Regions from separate parts of the Acidovorax sp. GW821-FHT11A03 genome, predicted to be linked through region 2. Evidence: riboswitches for the same ligand, from Rfam matches in the RefSeq annotation. Region 2 holds a riboswitch; the other holds the start of a gene.

Region 1 (11,172 bases), on a different contig from region 2:
CGGCCCCGATCTGGGCAAGTTCGCGTGGCGCCAGTTCGTGCTGCCGGTGACGCTGGCGGCGGGCACGCACGTGCTGGCCAGCCGCGCCACCGATGCCGCAGGCAATGTGCAGGCCGAGCAGCGCGAGGAAAACCTGGGCGGCTACAACAACGCGAGCTGGCGCGACCATGCGGTCACGGTGACCGCAGCGTGACCGGGCGCCCCCCTGAGACGCTGCGCGCCTTCCTCCCTGGAGGGGCGCGCGCCCCCCGGACTGGCCGTGCCAGATCCGCGGTGCCACTGGTGCTGGGGCGCATCGGTTTCCAGCATTTGCGCGTGCCTGCGCTCGCGGCCATGTCGAGCGTGCTGCTGCTGTGGACGGGTGCCGGCTGGGCGGCGGATGCCGCCGAGCTGGCGCGGGGCAAGGAGCTGTTCATCAAGATCCAGCCTGCCTGCGCCGTGTGCCACACGCTGCAGGCCGCCGGTGCCGAGGGGCAGGTGGGCCCGGTGCTGGATGAGCTCAAGCCCGACGCGGGCCGCGTGCTGCGCGCGCTCAAGGCGGGCATCGGCGTGATGCCTTCGTATGCCGAACGCATGAGCGAGAAGGACATGCAGGCCGTGGCGCAGTTCGTGGCGCACGCCACGGGCGCTGCCAGGTAGGCCGGGCGCTGGCCCGTGGTGGCAGCGCCCGCCTGCGCGGCGGTGCTGCAACCCCGCTGTGCTCCCGTTCAGGCCGTGGTGCGCGATGGCACCAGCGCCTTGCCGGGAGCGCAGCCCTGCAGACCCTGGAATGCAAAGTCCACCTCGGGCACCCGGCCGCTCACGATGTCGGCCAGGGCCTTGCCCGAGCCGCAGGCGTGGGTCCAGCCCAGCGTGCCGTGGCCCGTGTTGAGGAAGAGGTTGGCCACCTTGGTGGCGCCGATCAGCGGCACGTTGCTGGGCGTGGCGGGGCGCAGGCCGGTCCAGAACTGGGCCTGGCTGGCATCGCCCGCGCCGGGGAACAGCTGCTCCACGCGGCGCACGATGGCGTCGCAGCGCACCTGGTTCAGGTGGCGGTCGTAGCCGTTCAATTCGGCCGTGCCGGCGATGCGCAGGCGGTCGCCACCCCGTTCGCTGGTGTAGCGCGAGAACACGAGCTTGAACTCGTCGTCCGTGAGGCTCACCTGGTGCGCCTTGCCCGCATCCTTGACCGGCATGGTCACCGAATAGCCCTTGGCCGGGTAGATAGGCAGCTGGATGCCCAGCGGCTGCGCGAGCAGTGGGCTGAACGAGCCCATGGCCAGCACAAACGCATCGCCGCGCACGCGCTCGAAGCGGCCTTCGGCATTGGTCACTTCCACGTGGTCGATGCGGCCACCTGCCTCGCGCAGCGCGGTGATGTGGTGGCCCATGCGGAACTGCACGCCCGCCTCTTCACACAGCTTGGCCAGCTCGCGTGTGAACTGGTTGGCGTCGCCGGATTCGTCCTCGGCCGTGTAGGTGGCTCCGGCCAGCTGCTGGCGGATATGGGCCAGGGCAGGCTCGATGCGCACGGCCTCGTCGGCGCTGATCACCTGGCGCTCGCAGCCGAGTTGGCGCATTTGCTCGGCAGGGGCCAGGGCGCCGTCGAATTCCTTTTGGTTGGTATAGAAGTGCAGGATGCCCTGCGTGCGCTGGTCGTACTGGAGGCCGGTGGCCGCGCGCAGCTGCTGCAGCGTGTCACGGCTGTACGTGCCCAGGCGCACGATCTGCTCGATGTTGTGGCGCGTGCGCGCGGGCGTGCAGTTGCGCAGGAAGGACAGGCCCCACAGCCATTGCCGCATGTCGGCGCGCAGGCGGAACAGCAGTGGAGCATCCTCCTTGCCCAGCCACTGCAGCACCTTGAGCGGCGCGCTCGGGTTGGCCCAGGGCTCCGCGTGGCTCACCGAGATCTGGCCACCGTTGGCGAAGCTGGTCTCGGCGCCGGGCGCACCCTGGCGGTCGATGACGGTCACCTCGTGGCCGCGCTGTTGCAGGAAGTAAGCCGAAGTCACGCCGAGCAAGCCGGCGCCCAAAACGATCACGCGCATGATTTTCAAAGCCTTTCTGGGCTCTGGCGCTAGAACAACATGCGCTGGCAGCTATGAATTCAATAGCGTGCAGCTGGCGCATGAATGCCCAAGCTGCCGCTCCCCCTGTCCTTGGTACCTGAGAGATTCACCGCGCGGCCCACATGGCGCGCGGTTTGCTCCTTCGGTGCGCTTCGCGTTGCGCGAAGCGGCTCTCCAGACGGCTTTGATGAATGGTGCAGTACGGGACCTGAGCGTGTATGGGAGTTTGCGCCTTCGGTGAAGCGGGCGGGGCCGCTGACTCTCCTGCGGGGGCCATTCTAGGAGCCCGCATCGCGCAAAAACCGCTTTGTCCGCGCTAATGAGCCGCAATCGTTGCTGATGCTGCGGGCACGGGGTTGGCCATAATCCGCCGGAACCTTCGCCTTTCTCTCCAGGACGCCTTGATGCCCGATACCGCCTTTGATCCGCTGACCAGCGCGGCCGTGCTCACCATGGCCCGCCTGGGGCGCACGCCCCGTCCGCTCGACCTGCCCGCCGCATTGCGTCCCCAGAACGCTGCCCAGGCCTATGCCGTGCAGGACGCCGTGGTGCGCGAGCGCGGCGAGATCGCGGGCTGGAAGGTGGGCGCGGCGTCGCCGCAGGCGCTGCCTGCGCGGGCGGCCCTGGCGCGCGATTCGGTGTTTGCGATGGCCGGCGGGGGCGTGGTGCGCCTGTCCTGCGCGGGCTTCGCCGTGCTGGGTGTGGAGGCGGAACTGGTGTACGAACTGGGTGCCGATCTGCCTGCCCGGGCGCAGCCCTACAGCGAGGCCGAGGTGCTGTCCGCCGTGGCGTCGGTGCGGGCGGCCATCGAGGTCTGCGACACGCGCTACGCCGCCTGGGCGCAGCAAGGCGAGTGGAGCCGGCTGGCCGACCAGGCCTGCCATGGCGCACTCATCGTGGGGTCGGGAGCGGAGAGCGCGCAGTCGGTGCAGCCGATGCGGCAGCCTGTGGTGCTGTCGGTGAATGGCGCGCAGGCCGTGCGGCACGCTGGCTGGGGCAACCCGGCGGGCGATCCCTTGCGCCTGCTCGCCTGGCTGGCCAATGGCGGCGCGCACAGCCTGGGTGGGCTGCGCGCGGGACAGTGGGTGACCACCGGGTCCTGCACCGGCACCGTGATGGTGGCGCCGGGCACGGTGGTGGTGGCTGAGTTTCCCGGCCTGGGGCGCGCCGAACTTCAACTGGGCTGACCGGCGGCGCCCTGCGCGGCGCGCGCGCCGGGCGTGGGGTCAGTTGCGGCGCGGGTTGTCGGGCTGCTGGTCGCGGCGGTTCGGTACGCCGTCGCCGTCCCGGTCGCGGTCATGGCGGTTGGAGACGCCATCGCCGTCACGGTCCCAGCCGCCACGCTGAAACTCCCAGCGGCCTTCGCGTTCCACCCAGTGCGGCTGGCGATACTGGTGGCCGGCGCGGGCCTGCACCCAGTGGCCGCGCACCCATTGGTAGCGGTTGCCACGCCATTCCCAGTGGCCTTCTTCCCACACCTGGCCCCGGCGGGGGCGGGGCACGGCTTCATGGCGGGGGGGAGGGGGCGCGGGCCTCACCTGGTACTGCGTGGCGTGGTAGCTGCGCTCCGGCTGGCCCGATTGGACGATGACGGTGCCCTGCGTGGCGGCATGCGCCTGCGGGAGGGTCCACAGCGCCATCAAGGCGATGGAGGCTGCGGTGAATGTCTTGCGGGTCATGAAGGTCATGGGATTCTCCTGATGTTCCTTGCGGAAGCGGTCACTGCATGGTGGCGGCACGGGCAGCCGGGCCGCGTAGGCGCCCTGCGGGGGTGTGCGTAGGCGGTGAGGGCCAGTTCCTGGCGCGCCCGCCGCCCTCGGGGGGCGGGCGGCGCTCAGGCCCCGTCAATTGCGATAGGGGTTGTCCGGGCGGCGGTCGTGGCGGTTCGGCACGCCGTCGCCGTCGCGGTCGCGGTCGTGGCGGTTGGACACGCCGTCGCGGTCCCTGTCATGGTCGCGGTCGTAGCGGTTGGGAATGCCATCGCCATCGCGGTCGCGGTCATAGCGATTGGGGATGCCGTCGCCATCGCGGTCCCAGCCGCCGGGGCGCATTTCCCAGCGGCCCCCATGCTCCACCCAGCGGGGCTCGCGGTAGTAGTAGCCCGGGCGGGCCTTTACCCAGTGGCCCTGGATCCAGACGTGGCGGTGGCCGCGCCAGTCCCAGTACCCAGGGACCCACACCATGTCGCGGCGGGGGCGGGGCACCACTTCGTAGCGCGGTGGCGGGGGTGGGCCGTACTGCACCATCACCGGCGCGGGCGGCGCCTGGTAGTGGTGGGGCTGCCCCGACTGGATGACGACGGTGGCGCTGGTCTGTGCCTGCGCCACGGTCGCGGCGCCCAGCGACAGCAGGGCGATGGAAGCAGCGGCGAGTGCATTGCGGGCCATGATGGTCTCCTCAAAATGATTCCTTGCGGAACCGGAGACTTCATGGTGCAGATGCTGCGTCAAGACGGTGTAGGCGAATTGCGAAGTCTTGTGAAGTTGTGTTTCCCGTGGCGGCAAAGGCGGGGCTTTTCGTGATTTCTTTCACGCCGGGGCGTGCAGGCGGCCGTCCGGTGCAGGCCTGCGCGTGTCAACGCCACCACACCAGGGCCGCCACCACCAGCAAGGCAAACCATGCAGGGTGCCTGCCCTCGGTGGCATAGAACACCAGCATTCCGCTGACCAAGGTGGCCAGCCCGGCCACGTCAGCCACCCAGGCCCCCAGGTTGGCATCCCCGGGTACGGTCCCCAGGCGCCACAGCAGGGCGCTGAGGGCCCAGCCCAGCACGGTGGCCAGGTGCCAGGTGCCCCACAGGATGCGCACCTGCCGCTCGTGCAGCACGGGCTTGCCGCCGGTGGGCACCACGCCCTGCGTGCGCAGTGCGCGAAACACGAGGAATTCACCCAGCACCGAGTGCGCAACGCCCACCAGGGCGAGGCCCCCGGCTGCCAGTACCAGCGCAGTATTCATCATGGACAGTTTTCAAGTCAATCAGGGTGGCCGTGGAAGGTGCAGACGCGGCGCGGCGATCCGTCTTCGTCGCCTTCAGCGCCTTGGGGGCCAGCACAGGGCCAGCGCGGGCGGCAGCGCCAGCCAGAAGCCCGAGGCGGGCATGAGCACGATGCCCAGCAGCGTGAGTGCCAGCAACCCGGCACCGAGCCCGCGCATGGGGACGGGCGCCATGGCTGTGTTGCGTTCGGCCAGCAGGATGGCCCAGCCCAGCAGCGCGAACAACACGCCGAACAGCACAAACCAGACCACGGCGCCCACGGTCGGGTCTTTTTGCACGCTGTTGAAAACGCCGCGCCGCACGATCTCCTGCAGCTGGGTCGGAAACACGACGGCGGCATACAGCGTGTGCAGCAGCGCCACGGCCAGCATCCACGGGCCCTTCCAGCGGCTGCGAGGCGGCATGGCCGCAGAGCGAGGGGAGGGGGAGGTCAGGGTGGTCATGTGGGCGGGTTCCTAGGAAGAAAGAAGGGCGGGGCAATGCGTGCGCACCCGTGCACCCAGCCCCGTGAGCAGGTGCATCAGGCCCATCCACATGCGCTCGAACGCCGGCATTTCGCCGGGCACCTGCACCAGATGATCGCCCAGCACGCGCTGGTGGCGGGCGGCGGTGATGGGTGGCGGCGTCTTGGCGCCAAAATCGAAAACCGCCTGCGTGAAGGGTTCCATCTGCCAGGCCTGCATGTCAGCCAGTGCGGGGGCGAGTTCGGCGGCGTAGGCCTGCACGGAGAGGCCGGCGTTGACGAGCCCGAGTGCCTGGTAGGCCTGCAGCACCAGCGCGTCGCGCTGCGGGTCGGAGGGAGGGCGCTGCAGTGCGGACCACGCCTGTGTCACTTGCGCCCGAAACCCGTCGGAGAGGCTGCGCGTGCAGCCAAAGTCGAGCACACCCACCGTGCCATCGGGGGCGAACAGAAAATTACCAGGGTGCGGATCGGCATGCACCCGGCCCAGCACAAAAGTGCAGTGCATGAACCAGTCCCACAGGTGCTGCCCGGCCTGATCGCGTTGCTGCTGTGTGGGTTGCGTGGCCAGCCAGGCCTGCAGGTGCTGGCCCGGCAGGAACTGCTGCGTGAGCACCTGGACCCGCGTGTGCGACAGGATGGGCCGCGCCAGCGCCACGCCGGGCAAAGCCGCGTGCTGCGCAAACCATTGCAGTTGCTCGGCTTCCTGCAGGTAGTCCACCTCGCGCAGCAGCGTGGCCTCGATCTCGGCCATTACGCCGTCCACCACGGTGCTGGCGGGCAGGGGCATGTCGGTGTGGGCCAGCGCGCGCAGCGCGGTGCGCATCAGCTGCATGTCGCTGGCGATGGTGGCGGCAATGCCGGGGTACTGCACCTTGACGGCCACCGTGCCGTGGCCCGCCAGCTGTGCGCGGTGCACCTGGCCCAGGCTGGCGGCGGCGAAGGCCGTGGGCTCGAAGTGGTCGAACAGCGCCTCGGGCTCCTGGCCGAAGGCCTGGCGGAACACGCGCCCCACCAGCGCGCGGTTGAGCGGCGGCGCCTGGTGGTGGGCGCGCGCCAGCTCCTGCCGCACGCCGTCGGGCAGCAGGCCCGGGTGCATGCTGAGCAGCTGCGATACCTTGAGCGCCGAACCCCGCAGCTGGCCCAGGGCGCCAAAGAGGATGCGGCCCAGGGCGGCCTCGTGGTCGGCCTGCGCCTGGGCAGACGGCGTGCTGCGCACGCGATGGCCTAGTTGGGCCATGCCGATGCGTGCCGCCGCCAGGCCCGTGATGGTGCCGCGCGCAAGCCGGCTGGTGCGCGGCGGGTCAGCGCGGGCCATGGTTTGAAGCGGCCAGTTGTTGCAGCATGGCCTGCACGATGCGGCGGTGAAACGGCGTGATGACGGCCATGTAGGCATGGCCCAGCGTGTTGTGGATGTGCACCACGGTGCTGATGACGACCGTGGGGGCACTGCCAGGCTGGCCGTGCTTGGTCAGCGAGACCTGCACATCCAGGTGTTTGTCGTCCTGCCCCATCACCACTTCGGTGTCGCTCAGATGGCGGATGAGGAAGATGCCCACGCGGTCTCCGACGCGGTAGCTGCGCGCATTGGTTGGAGAGGCTCCGCTGGCAAGCGGATGCACGTCCTGCAACTGCCCCACGCCCTTGAGGCCCACCAGCCGCACCAGCTTGTTGCGGACTGCCAGAAGTTGCTCCGTCCACCGCGGTGTCCTGGCCAAGACCTCCAGCCAGGTCTGCAATGCGCTGGCGGCGGGGCGGGGATCGGTCGTTGTGAAGGCGTCAAAAAAATCCGCGTCATGCAAGGTGGCATGGATGACGGTGCCTGGGGGCACCTGGATTTCGCGCACGGCGGGGGCGGTGGTCATGCGGACTTCCTCTTGCGGGGCGTGGCCACTGGCTGTGCGGCGGGTGTCGGGCTGGCAGCGCGGGGTTTGCGCGGCGCACGCGGCGGTTTGGAAGGCTCCGGCGACCGGGATGGTTCAGCGGCTGCCGTGTAGGCGGGGGCCGGGCCGGGCGGTGCGCTGGCCATGGCCTGTCTGGCTAGGTGCAGCATGCCCATCAGGCCGCTGCTGTGCTGCACCATGCGGGCCATCTGGCTGCGCAGCACAAAGCCACCCAGTTGCAACACGCGGTTGACGAGCCCTCCGCGCAGCGCCTGCACCAGCACGCCGAGCGAGAGGTCCACCAGCTGCGTGGTGTCGGCAAATTCCTCGGAGGTGTCGGCCAGCCAGTACGTCACCACACCGGCCAGGTAGTCGGTGTACAGCCCGCCCGCCATGCCCTTGAAGTCGCAGGGCTCGATTTCGCCACTGGCCTCCGCGGCTTCCAGAAAGCTGGCGACGGCCTCGCGCAGGCTGTGCCGCGCCGCCAGGGGCTCGGCCAGCATCGACAGCGGCGAGCGCCGCGCCAGAGTGCGCACCTGGGCCACGAACTCGCGGTCGGCCAGCAGGCGCTCCAGCACCGCGTCGGTCAGGCGCTGCAGCTTTTCCTGCAGGCCGTAGCCCGCGAAGCCGGGCGTCTGCAGGGTGTCGGCCAGCGCCTGGTGGGCCACGTCGTCCAGGTAGCCCAGCACGATGCGGTCCTTGGTCGGGAAGTATTTGTAGATCGTGGCGTCGCCAATGCCGGCGGCGCGGGCGATGTCCTTCATCGTCGTGCCGTCGAAGCCCTGGCGGGTCATGAGGTCCACCGCGCTGGCCACGATCTGGCGGCGGGTGGCATCTTGCTGCTGGCGGGTGGTCTTCATTTAATATCTTTAAATTGGTAAAATTTACTATTTAAAGAATAGTGTATTCACATTAAAGAGTCAACCGGCGCTGAAACGGGCATTCGGTGCGCTGGAGGCGGCTGTTCTGAGCACCTTTTAGCCCTCTACCGCTTGTCGGTAAAGCGCAAGAAGCTATCAAAACGATAGTGTTTGTGCTGGCTCGCCCGGCCCCCCGCCATGCCATGCCATCGCCCTCCGAAACCGGCGCGCCCAAGGCCGGTGCACCCGTGGAACCGGCTTTGCCGGGCCACCGGGTGCGTCCCCCGCGGGGGACGCCGCGCAGCGGCTCAGGGGGGGAGTCGTCTCATCCCGGTGAAGGCCTCGAACTCCCAGCTGCGCATGGCCAGCAGCAGGGTGTAGCCCTCCAGCTCGCGCGGCGGCAGTTTCTGGTCGGCCAGGTGCTGCTGCGCGAAGTCCTGCGCCACGCGCTGCATGCGCTCCATGAAGGCGGGCGCCAGGCCCCGGCTGATGGTGCCGTGCACCAGCAGCACGCCTTCGCCCGGGCCGTCGAAGCCGCCCGCGAAATAGTCGAGCAGCGCATGCTCGCGAAAGTAGTTCATCACCGGCCCGTGGGGCCGCCAGCGGAAGGTCTTGGCCAGCTTGAGGCGGTAGCGGTTCAGCGGCCGCAGCTCGATGATGCCGATGCGGTCGAGCTGCGCGAGGTACTTGATGCCCTCGGCCTCGGTGAGGCGGTAGGTGGTGGTCACCTGCTCCAGCGTCCACTGGCTGAGCACGCAGATGGCCATGAGCAGCAGCTTCTTGTCGGCCACCACCGCGCGCTCCTGCTCCTGGCTCAGTTCCTTGAGCAAGGGCTGGCTGTCGGCCACGCGGCGCGCCAGGTCGGCGAAGTCCAGCGCCAGCGCGCGGCAGATAGCGTCGATGCGCGACAGCGGCATGTCGCCCTTGGCCAGCATGCGCTTGACGCTGGACTCGGCCATGCCCAGGGCCTGGGCCAAGTCCGCGTAGGTCATCTGCGCGGTCTTGAGTTCCTTTTTCAGGGCGGCAACGAGGTCGGCGGTGGTGCTCATGGGTATCGATTATCGGTACCCAGGGTGCTTCGGGTGGCCCTCCGTGCGACTTTTCGCGGCCCGGGGCCGTTGGGCTGAAGACACTGCGCGGCATCGATCCACCACCTGCCCACGGACACGACGACCATGACCGTTCTTCCCGCTCCCTTTCGCCATCGCCCCGGCCCGTCGCGCGCCGAGGGGGCCCTGCTGGGCCTCGCCGTGCTGCTGCTGGGGCTGGCGTGCCTGGGCCCGGCGCTGCCGGCCAGCACCCACCAGCACGCCTTTGCGGACCAGCGCGCGCTGTGGGGCATCCCTTGCGCGCTGGATGTCCTGAGCAACCTGCCATTCGCCGCCGCCGGCCTGTGGGGGCTGCGGTGGCTGCGGCGCGTGGAGCGCCCGGCCATGGATGCGGCCTCCCGGGTCTTCGCGGCCCTGTTCTTCGCGGGCCTGGTGTGCACGGCCGTGGGCTCCGGCCTGTACCACGCGGTGCCCGACGATCTGGGCCTGCTGTGGGACCGGCTGTGCATGGTGCTGCCTTTCGCGGGCCTGCTGGGCCTGGCGGCGGGTGGTCGGGTGAGCGCCCGGGCGGGCTGGGCCGCCGCAGGCACGGTGTTGCTGGCGGGTCCGGCTGCGGTGCTGTGGTGGTCCACCACCGGCAATCTGCTGCCCTGGGCCGTGGTGCAGCTGGGCGGGATGCTGGTGGTGCTGGCGCTGGCCCTGCTGCCCCGGCGTGCGGGCACGCTGCCGGTGCACCTGGGCGCCGTGATCGCGATGTACGCCGTGGCCAAGCTGTTCGAGGCGGCCGACCATGCTGTGTTCGAGGCCACGGCGCAGTGGGTGTCGGGCCACAGCCTCAAGCACGTGCTGGCGGCTGGCGCTGCCTGGCCGGTGCTGATGGCGCTGGATGCGCTGGCGGCTTCGCGCCACAGCCGCGCACCGCGCCCCGCATTTGCCGCCATGTGCGGGCAGAATGGCGCCCACACCATGGGTGTCGCGCGCGGGCAGGGCCTCCAGCCCCGGGTGCGCCGGGCCATACCAACACACACAGCAGCCACCGCCGACCCATTGGACACGAGGAGAAACGCATGAACCCCGAGACCACCCCAGCCAGCGTGCCCCAGGCGCCCCACGTGCACTCCGTGCAGCACACGGGCAGCCCGGGCCATGGGCATGAGGACCCGAACCAGTTCGCGCTGCTGCGCCAGCGGCGCTTCGCCCCGTTCTTCTGGACCCAGTTCTCCGGCGCCGCCAACGACAACCTCTTCAAGTTCGCATTCACCGTGATGGTGACGTACCAGCTCAGCGTGTCGTGGCTGCCGCCCGCGATGGCGGGGCTGGTGATCGGCGCGCTGTTCATCCTGCCGTTCCTTCTGTTCTCGGCCACCTCGGGGCAGCTCACCGACAAGTACGACAAGACGCGCATGATCCGCTTCGTGAAGAACCTGGAGATCGCCATCATGCTGGTGGCCGCCTTCGGGTTCATCGCGGGCAACGTGCCCGTCCTGCTGCTGTGCACCTTCCTCATGGGCGTGCACTCCACGCTGTTCGGGCCGGTCAAGTTCGCCTACATGCCGCAGGTGCTCAACGAGCGCGAACTCACGGGCGGCAACGGCATGGTCGAGATGGGAACCTTCGTGGCCATCCTGCTGGGCAACGTGGCGGGGGGCCTGCTGGTGGCGCTGCCGAGCATCGGCCACACCACGGTGGCCGTGGCCTGTGTGGTGGCCGCGCTGGCGGGGCGCGCCGTGGCGCAGTTCATTCCCCCGGTGCCGGCCACCGACCCGGGGCTCACGATCAACTGGAACCCCTTCACCGAGACCTGGCGCAACCTCAGGCTCGCGCATGGCAACATCGTGGTGTTCCGCTCGCTGCTGGGCATCAGCTGGATGTGGTTC
Region 2 (11,172 bases):
TGCAGAGGTAGTTCTCGAAGTAAATTCGCAGGTTGGCGCCCATCTGCACTGCGCGAGCAGCTATTGATTTGGTAGCGCCGTCGGTTTTGAGCGTGAGCGTGTCGAAGCAGCCCTGGGGGCGCACGGGGGCGCCTAGCTGCGTGAGTCCCCTGGCCAGGATGGCCGTGTAGCTGGCCACGCGCTGCGCGATGCGTTTCAGGCCGTCCGGGCCGTGGTACACGGCGTACATGCTGGCGATCACGGCAGGCAGCACCTGCGCAGTGCAGATATTGGACGTGGCCTTTTCGCGGCGGATGTGCTGCTCGCGCGTCTGCAGCGCCAGGCGGTAGGCGGGCTGGCCGTGCACGTCCACGCTCACGCCCACCAGGCGGCCGGGCAGGCTGCGCTTGAACTCGTCGCGGCAGGCCATGTAGGCGGCGTGCGGGCCGCCCGCGCCCATGGGCATGCCAAAGCGCTGGGTGGTGCCGACCACGATGTCGGCGCCGTATTCCCCCGGGGGCGTGATGAGCGTCAGGGCCAGCAGGTCGGCGGCCACGATGAAGGCGGCTTGCTTGGCATGCGCCTTGTCCACATCGGCGCGCAGGTCGTCGATGCGGCCGCTGGTGGCGGGGTACTGGGCCAGCACGGCGAAGTAGTCGCCGGCCAGCAGGTCGTTCCATTCCTCGGCGGAGTTGGCCAGGCGCACTTCCAGGCCCAGGGGCCTGGCGCGGGTCTGGATGACTTCGATGGTCTGCGGGTGCGCGTCGCCGGCCACCACGAACACATTGCTCTTGCTCTTGACCGAGCGCCTGGCCAGGGTCATGGCCTCGGCGGCGGCCGTGGCTTCATCCAGCATGGACGCGTTGGCGATCGGCATGCCGGTCAGGTCGCACACCATGGTCTGGAAGTTGACCAGCGCCTCCATGCGGCCCTGCGAGATCTCGGCCTGGTAGGGCGTGTAGGCGGTGTACCAGGCGGGGTTTTCGAGAATGTTGCGCAGGATGACGCCCGGCGTGTGCGTGTCGTAGTAGCCCTGGCCGATGAAGCTCCGCAGAACCTTGTTCTTGGACGCCATTGCCTTGAGTTCGGCCAGCGCAGCGGCTTCCGTGGCGGGCCGGGGCAGCGACATCGCGCGGCTGCGCGCGATGGAGCGCGGCACGATGCTCTCGATGAGCGCGCTGCGCGAGGCTTCGCCGATCACGGACAGCATGTGGGCTTCGTCGGCTGCGTCGATGCCGATATGGCGGGGCAGGAACTCGGTGGTGTTCTCGAGTGCGGCGAGGGTGGGCAGGGGGGCTTGGGAGGTCATCGGCGGCGGCACAGTGCAAGGAAACACATTGGCCCGGCGGGGAGGTGCCGGGCCGCGGGGCATCGGAGGGTCAGGCGTTCTTGGCGAACTCGGCGTAGGCGGGTTCGTCCATGAGCGCATCGAACTGCAGCATGTCCGTCACATGGACCTTGAAGAACCAGCCGGCACCCATGGGATCGCTGTTGGCCAGCGAGGGGTCGGCGCGCAGTGCTTCGTTCACTTCGACGACTTCGCCGGTGACAGGCATGTACACGTCGGCCGCGGCCTTCACGGACTCGACCACGCCGGCCACGTCACCCTGGGTGAAGGTCGTGCCGACCTCGGGGAGGTCCACGAAGACCACGTCGCCCAGGGCGTCCTGGGCATGCAGCGTGATGCCCACGGTGGCGGCTTCGTGGTCGGAGATGTCGATCCACTCGTGGTCCTTGGAATACTTGATGGTCATGGGGGAAGCTCCAAAAAAAGGGGTAAACAGAAAAAGTGCCGATGCCAGCCGCCACTTTAGCCGGGCTGGGGCGGTTGCAGAGGGTCAGCCGCGGTGGTAGCGCGCAGGCGTGAACGGCATGGACACCACCTCCATGGGCACGGCCTTGCCGCGCACGATGGCGTTGACGCGCGTGCCGACGGCGGCAAAGGTTGGCGCCACGTAGCCCATGGCCACCGGCTTGTCCACGGTGGGACCCAGCAGGCCGCTGGTCACTTCGCCGATCTTCTGCCCGTCGGGGCCTTGCAGTTCGGTGTGCTCGCGCACGGGCACGCGTTCCAGCGCGACCAGGCCCACGCGCTTGCGTTGCAGGCTGGCGGGGTTGTCGATCTGCGACAGCACCTTGTCGGCACCGGGGAAGCCGCCCGCGCGCGCGCCGCCGGTGCGGCGCACCTTCTGGATGGCCCAGTTCAGCGCCGCCTCGGGCGGGGTGGTCGTGGTGTCGATGTCGTTGCCGTACAGGCACAGGCCGGCTTCCAGGCGCAGCGAGTTGCGGGCGCCCAGCCCGATGGGCTTGACCTCGGGCTCGGCCAGCAGCGCGCGCGCCAGGGTTTCGGCCTGGGACGCGGGCACCGAGATCTCGAAGCCGTCCTCCCCGGTGTAGCCGCTGCGGGTCACGAAGCAGTCGCAGCCCGCAATGGAAAAGTCGCCACCCGTCATGAATACCAGCTTTTCGACGCCGGGTGCCAGGCGCGCCAGGGCGGTGACTGCCTGCGGGCCTTGCAGCGCAAGCAGGGCGTGGTCGGGCATGGGGATGACGTCGCAGCGCTGGCCGATGCGTGCCTGGATGTGCGCGATGTCGCCTACCTTGCAGGCGCCGTTGACGATGACGAACAGGGTGTCATTGCCCTGGTTGAAGAACATCAGGTCGTCGATGACCGTGCCTTCGTCGGTGAGCAGCAGGCCGTAGCGCTGCTTGCCCACGGGCAGGTCGATCACGTCGACGGGCATCAGGGTTTCGAACGCGGCAGCGGCGCCGGGGCCGACAAGCTTGAGCTGGCCCATGTGCGAGACGTCGAACAAACCCGCCGCGTTGCGCGTGTGCAGGTGCTCGGCCATCAGGCCGGCAGGGTACTGCACGGGCATGGAGTAACCCGCAAACGGCACCATGCGGGCGCCCAGCTCGGTGTGCAGGGCGTTGAGAGGGGTGGTCAGCAGCGGGGCGGTAGGGGTGGTCAAGGCGGACTCCGGGGCAAATGGTGGCCGCGGCCCCATGGGTCGCGGGATTTGCCCTGCTGTCCGCTTTACCTGAGAGATTCACCGCAGCGCCCTGGCTGGCCGCGCGGCTTGCTCCTTCGGTGGATGGGTGCCGTGCTGCACGGTCCATCTCTCTCCAGCAAGGGAACGCCCGCATCACTGCGGGCGGTTGCCAGTCCTTTTGCCTGAGCGTTCGGCTGCTGCCTGCGCCTTCGGCGGCCCCTTTCGTTGAAGGAAGGGGCTCTCTCCTGACGGTCGCCAGTATATCCGCTGGCTGAAGCCGCGCAGACGCTATTTGATGAACCCGAGCACCTTCGGCAGCCAGGTCGACAGCTGCGGGATGAAGGTCAGCACCACCAGCACCACGCCATGCGCCCAAAGGAAGGGCACCAGCTCGCGCACCAGTTGCGACATCGGTACGCGCGAGACGTTGCAGGTGACGAACAGCAGCCCGCCCACGGGCGGCGTGATCATCCCCAGCGTGAGGTTGTAGATCACCACCATCGCGAAGTGGATGGGGTCGATTCCCAGCTTCACGGCCACGGGCGCGAGGATGGGCGCCAGCACCATCACGCCCGGCAGCGGCTCGATGAAGATGCCGAACAGCAGCAGGAAGATGTTCACGATGATGAGGAACATCCACGGCGAGAGGTTCATGCCCACCAGCCAGTCGGCCATCTGCTGCGGAATGCCCTCGATGGTCAGGATCCACGCGAACGCGGCCGACAGCCCGATGATGATCAGCACCGAGGCCGACAGCAGGGCCGAGCGTGCCAGGATGTCGGGCAGCGCCTTCCACTGCAGCGTGCGGTAGACGAACTTGCCGCACACCAGCGCATAGAACACCGCCACCACCGAGGCCTCGGTGGGCGTGAACCAGCCGGCGCGCATGCCGCCCAGGATCACCACCGGCAGCAAAATGGCGGGCAGCGCCTTCCAGGTGGTCTGCAGGATCTCGGCCAGCGGCGGCATCCGGCCGTCGCCCTTGTAGTTGCGCTTCTTGGAGACGTGGAAGTTCACGACGCACATGGCCACCGCGATCAGCAGGCCCGGCAGCAGGCCGGCCACGAACAGCGCACCCACCGACACCGTTTCATCCTGCAGCGCATAGATGATCATGATGATGGACGGCGGGATGATGGGCCCGACGATGGCCGTCGAGGCCGTGAGAGCCGCCGCGTACGAACGGTCGTAGCCGGCCTTGTCCATCATGCGGATCAGCATCGACCCCGGCCCCGCCGCATCGGCCAGCGCCGAGCCCGAGATGCCTGAGAAGAAGGTCAGCGAGACCACGTTGGTGTAGCCCAGCCCGCCGCGCTTGTGGCCCACGAACTGCCCGGCAAACCTCAGCAGCACCTCGGTCAGCGAGCCGCCGCTCATGAGTTCGGCCGCGAGGATGAAGAAGGGCACGGCCATCAGTGGAAAGCTGTCGATGCCGGTGAAGGTTTCCTTGAGCAGCACCATCAGCGGGTAGCTCTCGGCCAGGATCAGCGTGGCCGCGGTGGCCAGGCCCAGCGCAAACGCCACGGGCACGCCCATGGCCAGGAACAGGCAGGCCGAAACGATGAGGATGATGGACGCGCTCATAGGGAGGCACTCGCATTCGCATCGAAGTGTTCATCGGCCGCAAAGTTGCGGTCGAGCACGTAGCCGCGCACGATGAACAAAAAGTGCACGATCAGCAGCACGCCGCCGATCAGCATGGCGCTGTAGATGTAGGCGAACGGGATCTGCGTCACGGCCGTCATCTGGAACATGGTGCGCTGCATGTACAGCCAGCCGTACCAGACCATGAAGCCGAAGAAGGCGAACAGCAAGGCCGCGACCACGGCACGCAGGGCGATGGCGCCCGCGCGGGGCAGGGCATCCTGCAGGTTCTCCACCGCGATGTGGCCGCCATAGCGCAGCACGGGGCCGGCGCCCAGGAAGGTCAGCCAGATCATCATGTGGCGCGACACCTCCTCGGCCCATTCGAGCGAGTTGTGGGTGACGTAGCGCATCACCACGTTGGTGAAGATGATGATGGACATGGCCGCCAGCAGCAGGATCAATGCCCAGCGGTTGGCGGCCAGAAAATAGCGTTCGAAGGTTTTCACGGGACGGTCTTGGACAAGGGCGTGCAGGGTCAAAGCAAAAGCGCCCGGCGCCTTGTGTGGGCCGGGCGATGCGGGGCGCGGGTCAAGAGCGGCTCACACAGCCCAGCGAAGCGGTCCTGGCTAGGCGTTGCGTCGCAGACAGTACAACCAGTACGGCAAGACGCAACAACGACGCCAGGAGGGCTGTGTGAGTCGCTCAAAAGAGTTAACGAACGTCCTGGATCTTCTTGATGTTGTCGGCGCCGAACTCCTTGGCGTAGCCCACATAGGCGGGCTTGAGGGCTTCGCGGAAGGCCGCGCCGTCCACCGTCTTGGTGACCTTCATGCCTTGCTGCTCCAGCAGGGCGATGCCGTTGTTCTCGTCGTCGTTGACCTTCTTGCGCTGGGCCACCGAGGCGCTCTTGGCGGCATCGGTAAAGACCTTCTTGTCCGCGTCATTGAGCTTGTTCCAGACCTTGGGCGAGAGCAGCAGCAGCGCCGGCGAGTACACGTGGCCGGTGAGCGACAGGTGCTTTTGCACCTGCGAGAACTTGGCCGACAGGATCACGGGGATGGGGTTCTCCTGGCCGTCCACCGTGCCCTGCTGCATGGCGCCGAACAGCTCGGGGAAGGCCATGGGCGTGGGCAGGATGCCGAAGGTGCGGTAGCCGTCCATGTGCACCTTGTTCTCCATGGTGCGCATCTTCAGGCCCTTGGCGTCCTCGGGCTTGACGATGTCGCGCTTGCTGTTGGTCATGTGGCGGAAACCGTTCTCCGTCCAGGCCAGCGCGATGATGCCCTTGCTCGGGAACTTGGTCAGGATGTCCTGGCCGATGGGGCCGTCCATCACCTTGCGCGCATGGTCGTAGTCGCGGAACAGGAAGGGGATGTCCACGATCTTCACTTCGGGCACGAAATTGCCCACGGGGCCGGTGGAGGTGTTCACCAGGTCCTGCGTGCCGAGCTGGATGGCCTCGATCTGCTCGCGCTCGCCGCCCAGCGCGGAGTTGGGGAAGTACTGGCACTTGTAGCGCCCCTGCGTGCCTTTCTCGACTTCGTCGCAGAAGACCTTGGAGCCCACGCCGTAGTGCGAATCGGGCGCCGTGGCGTAGCCGATCTTGAGCGTGGTGGTCTGCGCGCTGGCGGTGGCCATCAAGCCGAGCGCAAGGCCCAGGCCCGCAGCGAGGGAAGTCAATTGCATGGTGTCTCCTGTGAGTATGTTTCTTGCCGCGCCCCCTTGCACGCACCAGCGGAAAGGGTGCTGGCAGCATGGGTTGGCGGTCCTGAAAATTATGGCGCTGCAGCATGGCCCCGGGCATCGGGGTTTGTGCTGGTAAGCGTGCTTATTAACGCGCTGGAAGGAGGCAATCGTCGCCGGGGCGACAAAGGCAGGCTGCTGGCCTGGGCCAGGCAAGGGGGAGGGGGGGAGGGGCAGCCGGGCGGCCGCGAAGGTAGGTGCTTGCTTGTCAAGCGCCCCGGTCTGGCGGTAACCATTCCGGGGCCCTGTCAGTTTGTGCGCTCCGGTAAGAGCGCCTTGATGTCCAAAGTATGCGCTGCGAGGCGCAGCAGTTCTTTCCATGTTTCGCTTGAATTTTCAAATTTGCAGAAAAATTTGCTGCATATGGTGATATTCATGAATAATTGTGGCCATGGATCGTCTTGACAGAAAAATTCTCGCTGTGCTTCAGGGAAACGCCCGTGCCAGCCTGCAGGAGATCGGCCAGGCGGTGGGCCTGAGCGCTTCGCCGTGCTGGGGCCGCATCAAGAAGATGGAAGAGGCCGGTGTCATCCAGGGCTACACCGTGCGCATCAACCCGCAGTCGCTGGACCTGGCGGACACGGTGCTCGTGCAGGTCACGCTGGACAGCCATTCGGACAACACGCTTGAAAAGTTTGGCGAAACGCTGGCCAGCATTCCCGAGGTGATCGAGGCGCATCTGGTCTCCGGCGACTATGACTATCTGCTGCGCATCGTGGTCAAGGACACGCGCGACTACGAGCGCCTGCTGCGCGAGAAGCTCTACAAGATCAAGGGCATACGCCACAGCCGCTCGAGCTTCGTGCTGCGCACGCTCAAGAAGGCAGACCTGCCACTGTTTGCGGGCTGATTCGCCTCAGCGTGGCGCTGCAGTGCAGAGGGAGGGGTTCGGACATCGATGGTCCTGATCCGTGTCGTCCATGCACTGCGCTGGCGGCGCGCACGGCGCGCCATGCCCTGGGTCACCAGGCGTTGCGCCGTGGCCTCTTTTTTCCTGCCGGCAAAAAGTGCTGTGGAGTCGGCCGTTGCAGAATGGCGCCGTTTTTGCACCGGACGGCATGACGCCACCCAGCCTGGCGCGCTCCTGCGCACCAAGGCGGTGCGCGCGCCCCGTCAGCCATTCGTCAGTGATGCCCTGGGACCCCTCGCCATGAACCTGCGTTTCGTCGAAGCCTTCTACTGGGTGGCCTCCCTCAAAAGTGTCACGCGCGCCGCGGAAAAGCTGTTTCTCACGCAGTCGGCCATGTCCAGCCGCATCGCCGCGCTGGAGGAGGAGCTGGGTGTGTTGCTGCTGGACCGGCGCGACAAGCACTTCAAGCTCACCGTGGCCGGCACACGGTTTCTGACCTACGCCAAGCGCATGCTGGAGCTGCAGCGCCAGCTCAAGACCGAGATGGGATCGGGCGGGCCGCTGGAGGTGTCGATCCGGCTGGGCGCCATCGAATCGGTGCTGCACTCCTGGCTCATTCCATGGGTGGAGCAGCTGCGCAAGGACAACCCCTTGCTGGAGCTCGAGCTCACGGTCGAGTCCACGCCCGTGCTGCTCGATCAGATCCGGCGGGGCTCGCTCGACGTCGTGTTCGCGGCGCTGCCTGCATCGGCCGACGGCATGCGCAGCCAGGCGGTGACGCCCATGGAGATGGTGTTCGTGGGCAACGGCAATATCCACCGCAAGCGCCGCTATGTGCTCGATGATTTTGCCGACACGGACATCCTCACCTTCCAGCGCGGCTCGCAGCCGCACGTGTACCTGCTCGACACCTTTCGCAATGCGCAGGTGGAGCCGCGCCGCGTGCACACGGTGTCGTCCATTTCGGCGATGGTGCAGCTGGTGCAGGGCGGCTTCGGCGTGGCCACGCTGCCGCGCCTGGCGGTGGAACGCATGCTGGCGTTCCCAGACCTGCGCGCCCTGGCGTGCGACACCGTGCTCAAGCCCCTGCCCATCCACGTGAGCTACCGCGAGGATCCTTCCTCGCCCGCGATGGAAGCCATCGTTCGCTCCTCGATCGACTTCATCGAGAACATCCAGCCGGGGCCCAAGGGGCCCACCCGCACTCCCCGCAAAAGAAGCAGCGCCCCGCGGTCCTGAGAGGCACAGGGCACCCGAGCACAGGCGTGCCACTTCACGGCCCAGGGCCATGCATCTGCGGATGCCGCAGTGCCTCGGTGTCGCCATCGCAACCGTCCCCGTGGCGGGCGCTCCACAACACCCTGGGGTTAACCCTGAAGCGGATATCAGGGTAATCCCTTGGCACCAACTTGGTTCTCCTTGCCCCAATGAAGTGCATCGAAAAAATCGATGACCTGAGCAAAATTTTTTGAATTTGCCAGCGCCTGCCACCCCCCAACACAATCCGCCCAACGCCAGACGAATGGCATTTCCCACGACAAGGAAACACGGTGGATTCAGTTCAAGAAAAAGCGCTGGCGGTTTTTGGGTCCGAGGGCATCGACGACCCCGTCCATGTGCGCAGCGTGATCCGGCGCGGCGGCTGGGCATCACACACCAGCGGCCTGGCCCATGGCCGGGTGCAGGGCAACCTGGTGATCCTGCCTGAAGTGCAGGCGGGCGACTTCCTGCGCTTTTGTCAGCGCAACCCCAAGCCCTGCCCGGTGCTGGCGGTGAGCGAGCCCGGCCAGTTCGCGCTGCCCACGCTCGGGGGCGGCATCGACATCCGCAGCGACGTGCCGCAGTACCGCGTCTGGCGCCACGGCGAGCTCACGCAGGAGGTCTCAGACATCGCCGACCTGTGGCGCCCCGACCTCGTGACCTTCATCCTCGGCTGCTCGTTCTCGTTCGAGTCCGCGCTGCAGGAGTCCGGCATCAGCCTGCGCCACATCAACGAAGGCAAGAACGTGGCGATGTACCGCACGAACATTGCCACGCAGCCGGCAGGGCCCTTCGGGGGCGCCATGGTGGTCTCCATGCGGCCCATGCCTGCGGCCGACGTGATCCGTGCGGTGCAGGTCACATCGCGCTTTCCCAACGTGCATGGCGCGCCGGTGCACATCGGCGACCCTGCGCTCATCGGCATTGCGGACATCGCAGAACCCGACTACGGCGACGCCGTGCCGCTGATGCCCGGCGAGATTCCTGTCTTCTGGGCCTGCGGCGTCACGCCACAGTCCGCCATCCTGAACGCCCAGCCCGCGTTCTGCATCACCCATTCCCCAGGGTGCATGTTGGTCACCGACCTTCTCAATCACCACCTCGCCAGCTTTTAACCAAGGAGTTTCCCCATGAAGAAAATGATGTTCGGCCTGTGCGCCGCGGCCGCCGCATGCCTGGCCCATGCCGAGACCAGGTGGGACCTGCCCTCGGGCTATGCCGTCAACACCTTCCAGGTGCAGAACCTGCAGCAGTTCGTGCAGGACGTGGGCAAGGCCAGCGGCGGCAAGCTCAAGATCACGGTGCACCCCAACGCATCGCTGTTCAAGGCCAATGAAATCAAGCGCACCGTGCAGTCCGGGCAGGTGGCGATCGGCGAGTTCATCCTTTCCGGCGCTGCCAACGAGGCGGCGGTCTACGGTGTGGACTCCATTCCGTTCCTTGCCACGAGCTATGCGGACTCCAAGCGCCTGGACCAGGCCTCGCGCCCGCTGCTGGTCAAGACGCTGGGGGCCCAGGGCATGAAGCTGCTCTACACCGTGCCATGGCCGGCGCAGAGCCTGTATTCGGTGAAGCCTGTCACGGCCCTCAAGGACCTCAAGGGCACCAAGATGCGGGCCTACAACCCGGCCACGTCGGTCATCGCCAACCTCATCGGCGCGCAGCCGGTGACGATCCAGCTGGCCGAGCTGTCGGCGGCGCTGGCCACGGGCACCGTGGACAACTTCCTCACCTCCAGCGCCAGCGGCGTGGACAGCAAGCTCTACGAAAGCGTGAAGTACTTCTACGGCGTGGCGGCCTGGCTGCCGCGCAATGCCGTGGTGGTGAACCAGAAGGCCTTCGACAGCCTGGACAAGGCCACCCAGGACGCGGTGCTGGCGCAGGCCGCGATTGCCGAGCAGCGCGGCTGGGCGCTGAGCGAGCAAAAGGACCAGGAGTACCTCAAGGAACTGGCCGCCAAGGGCATGCAGGTGGACGTGAGCGCCGAGAACCTCAAGAAGGAGCTCAAGACCGTGGGTGAGCGCATGACGGCCGACTGGATCAAGACCGCGGGCGATGACGGCAAGGCTGTCATCGATGCCTACAACGGCAAGAAGTGAGCAGGCCGCCATGTCCCTCATGCCTCCTACATCGGCCATTGCGGGCGATGCTCCCCCGGCCCTGGCCATGCCGCCGCACGTGCTGCGGCGCGCGCTGGACGGCGCGTACCTGGCCGCCGGCGCCGTCGGGGCTGCCTGCATCGCCATCATCTGCGTGCTGATGGTGGTCCAGTCGCTCGGGCGCCAGTTCGGCTTTCCGACCGGCGCCATCAACGATGTGGTGGCCTGGCTGTGTGCCGCAGCGGCCTTCCTGACCATGGCCCATGCCTTCAAGCACGGCGATTTCGTGCGCGTGACGCTGGTGCTGGAGAAACTGTCTCCCGCCACGCGCCGCAAGTACGAGGTGGCCTGCCTGACCGTCGCGGCCGTGGCCATCGGCTACCTCACCTGGTGGGCCTGTGTCTTCACCTACGAAAGCTGGCAGTTCAAGGAACTGGCCCAGGGCCTGTGGGCGATTCCCATCTGGATTCCGCAGATGAGCTTTGCGCTGGGCTCCGTGCTCTTTCTCGTCGCCGTGGTCGATGAGTGGTGGATCGTGGTGCAGGGCGGCGTGCCTACCTTTGTGCGGCTGGTGGAAGAGCGCCACGCCAAGGGCGACTTTTCTTCGGATCTTTAAGGAGCATCCCCATGGACATTCTTTCCATCGGCGCCTTCCTGCTGC

Evidence for each region. Region 2 has a riboswitch for glycine ahead of gcvT (glycine cleavage system aminomethyltransferase GcvT). Riboswitches for the same ligand answer to the same signal wherever they lie in the genome.
Region 1: another riboswitch for glycine. It lies ahead of AC1RVY_RS20530 (D-amino acid dehydrogenase); the one in region 2 lies ahead of gcvT (glycine cleavage system aminomethyltransferase GcvT).

Annotation. Positions count from the first base shown of each region.
Region 1 is NZ_JBXASG010000008.1:164,099-175,270, forward strand. Features, by position in the region: gene sorT (SorT family sulfite dehydrogenase catalytic subunit) at 1-193, shown strand, start outside; gene sorU (SorU family sulfite dehydrogenase c-type cytochrome subunit) at 334-639, shown strand; gene AC1RVY_RS20530 (D-amino acid dehydrogenase) at 708-2,027, opposite strand; glycine riboswitch at 2,123-2,236, opposite strand; gene AC1RVY_RS20535 (2-keto-4-pentenoate hydratase) at 2,453-3,235, shown strand; gene AC1RVY_RS20540 (thrombospondin type 3 repeat-containing protein) at 3,275-3,727, opposite strand; gene AC1RVY_RS20545 (YXWGXW repeat-containing protein) at 3,893-4,435, opposite strand; gene AC1RVY_RS20550 (hypothetical protein) at 4,623-5,003, opposite strand; gene AC1RVY_RS20555 (DUF6463 family protein) at 5,079-5,486, opposite strand; gene AC1RVY_RS20560 (ABC1 kinase family protein) at 5,499-6,821, opposite strand; gene AC1RVY_RS20565 (DUF2867 domain-containing protein) at 6,808-7,368, opposite strand; gene AC1RVY_RS20570 (TetR/AcrR family transcriptional regulator) at 7,365-8,246, opposite strand; gene AC1RVY_RS20575 (helix-turn-helix domain-containing protein) at 8,555-9,295, opposite strand; gene AC1RVY_RS20580 (hypothetical protein) at 9,422-10,366, shown strand; gene AC1RVY_RS20585 (MFS transporter) at 10,363-11,172, shown strand, end outside.
Region 2 is NZ_JBXASG010000013.1:84,478-95,649, forward strand. Features, by position in the region: gene gcvP (aminomethyl-transferring glycine dehydrogenase) at 1-1,288, opposite strand, end outside; gene gcvH (glycine cleavage system protein GcvH) at 1,359-1,733, opposite strand; gene gcvT (glycine cleavage system aminomethyltransferase GcvT) at 1,818-2,951, opposite strand; glycine riboswitch at 2,998-3,119, opposite strand; glycine riboswitch at 3,133-3,230, opposite strand; gene AC1RVY_RS26120 (TRAP transporter large permease) at 3,261-4,556, opposite strand; gene AC1RVY_RS26125 (TRAP transporter small permease) at 4,553-5,065, opposite strand; gene AC1RVY_RS26130 (TRAP transporter substrate-binding protein) at 5,271-6,245, opposite strand; gene AC1RVY_RS26135 (Lrp/AsnC family transcriptional regulator) at 6,694-7,152, shown strand; gene AC1RVY_RS26140 (LysR family transcriptional regulator) at 7,453-8,391, shown strand; gene AC1RVY_RS26145 (hypothetical protein) at 8,538-8,681, opposite strand; gene AC1RVY_RS26150 (putative hydro-lyase) at 8,727-9,527, shown strand; gene AC1RVY_RS26155 (TRAP transporter substrate-binding protein) at 9,543-10,511, shown strand; gene AC1RVY_RS26160 (TRAP transporter small permease subunit) at 10,579-11,127, shown strand; gene AC1RVY_RS26165 (TRAP transporter large permease) at 11,139-11,172, shown strand, end outside.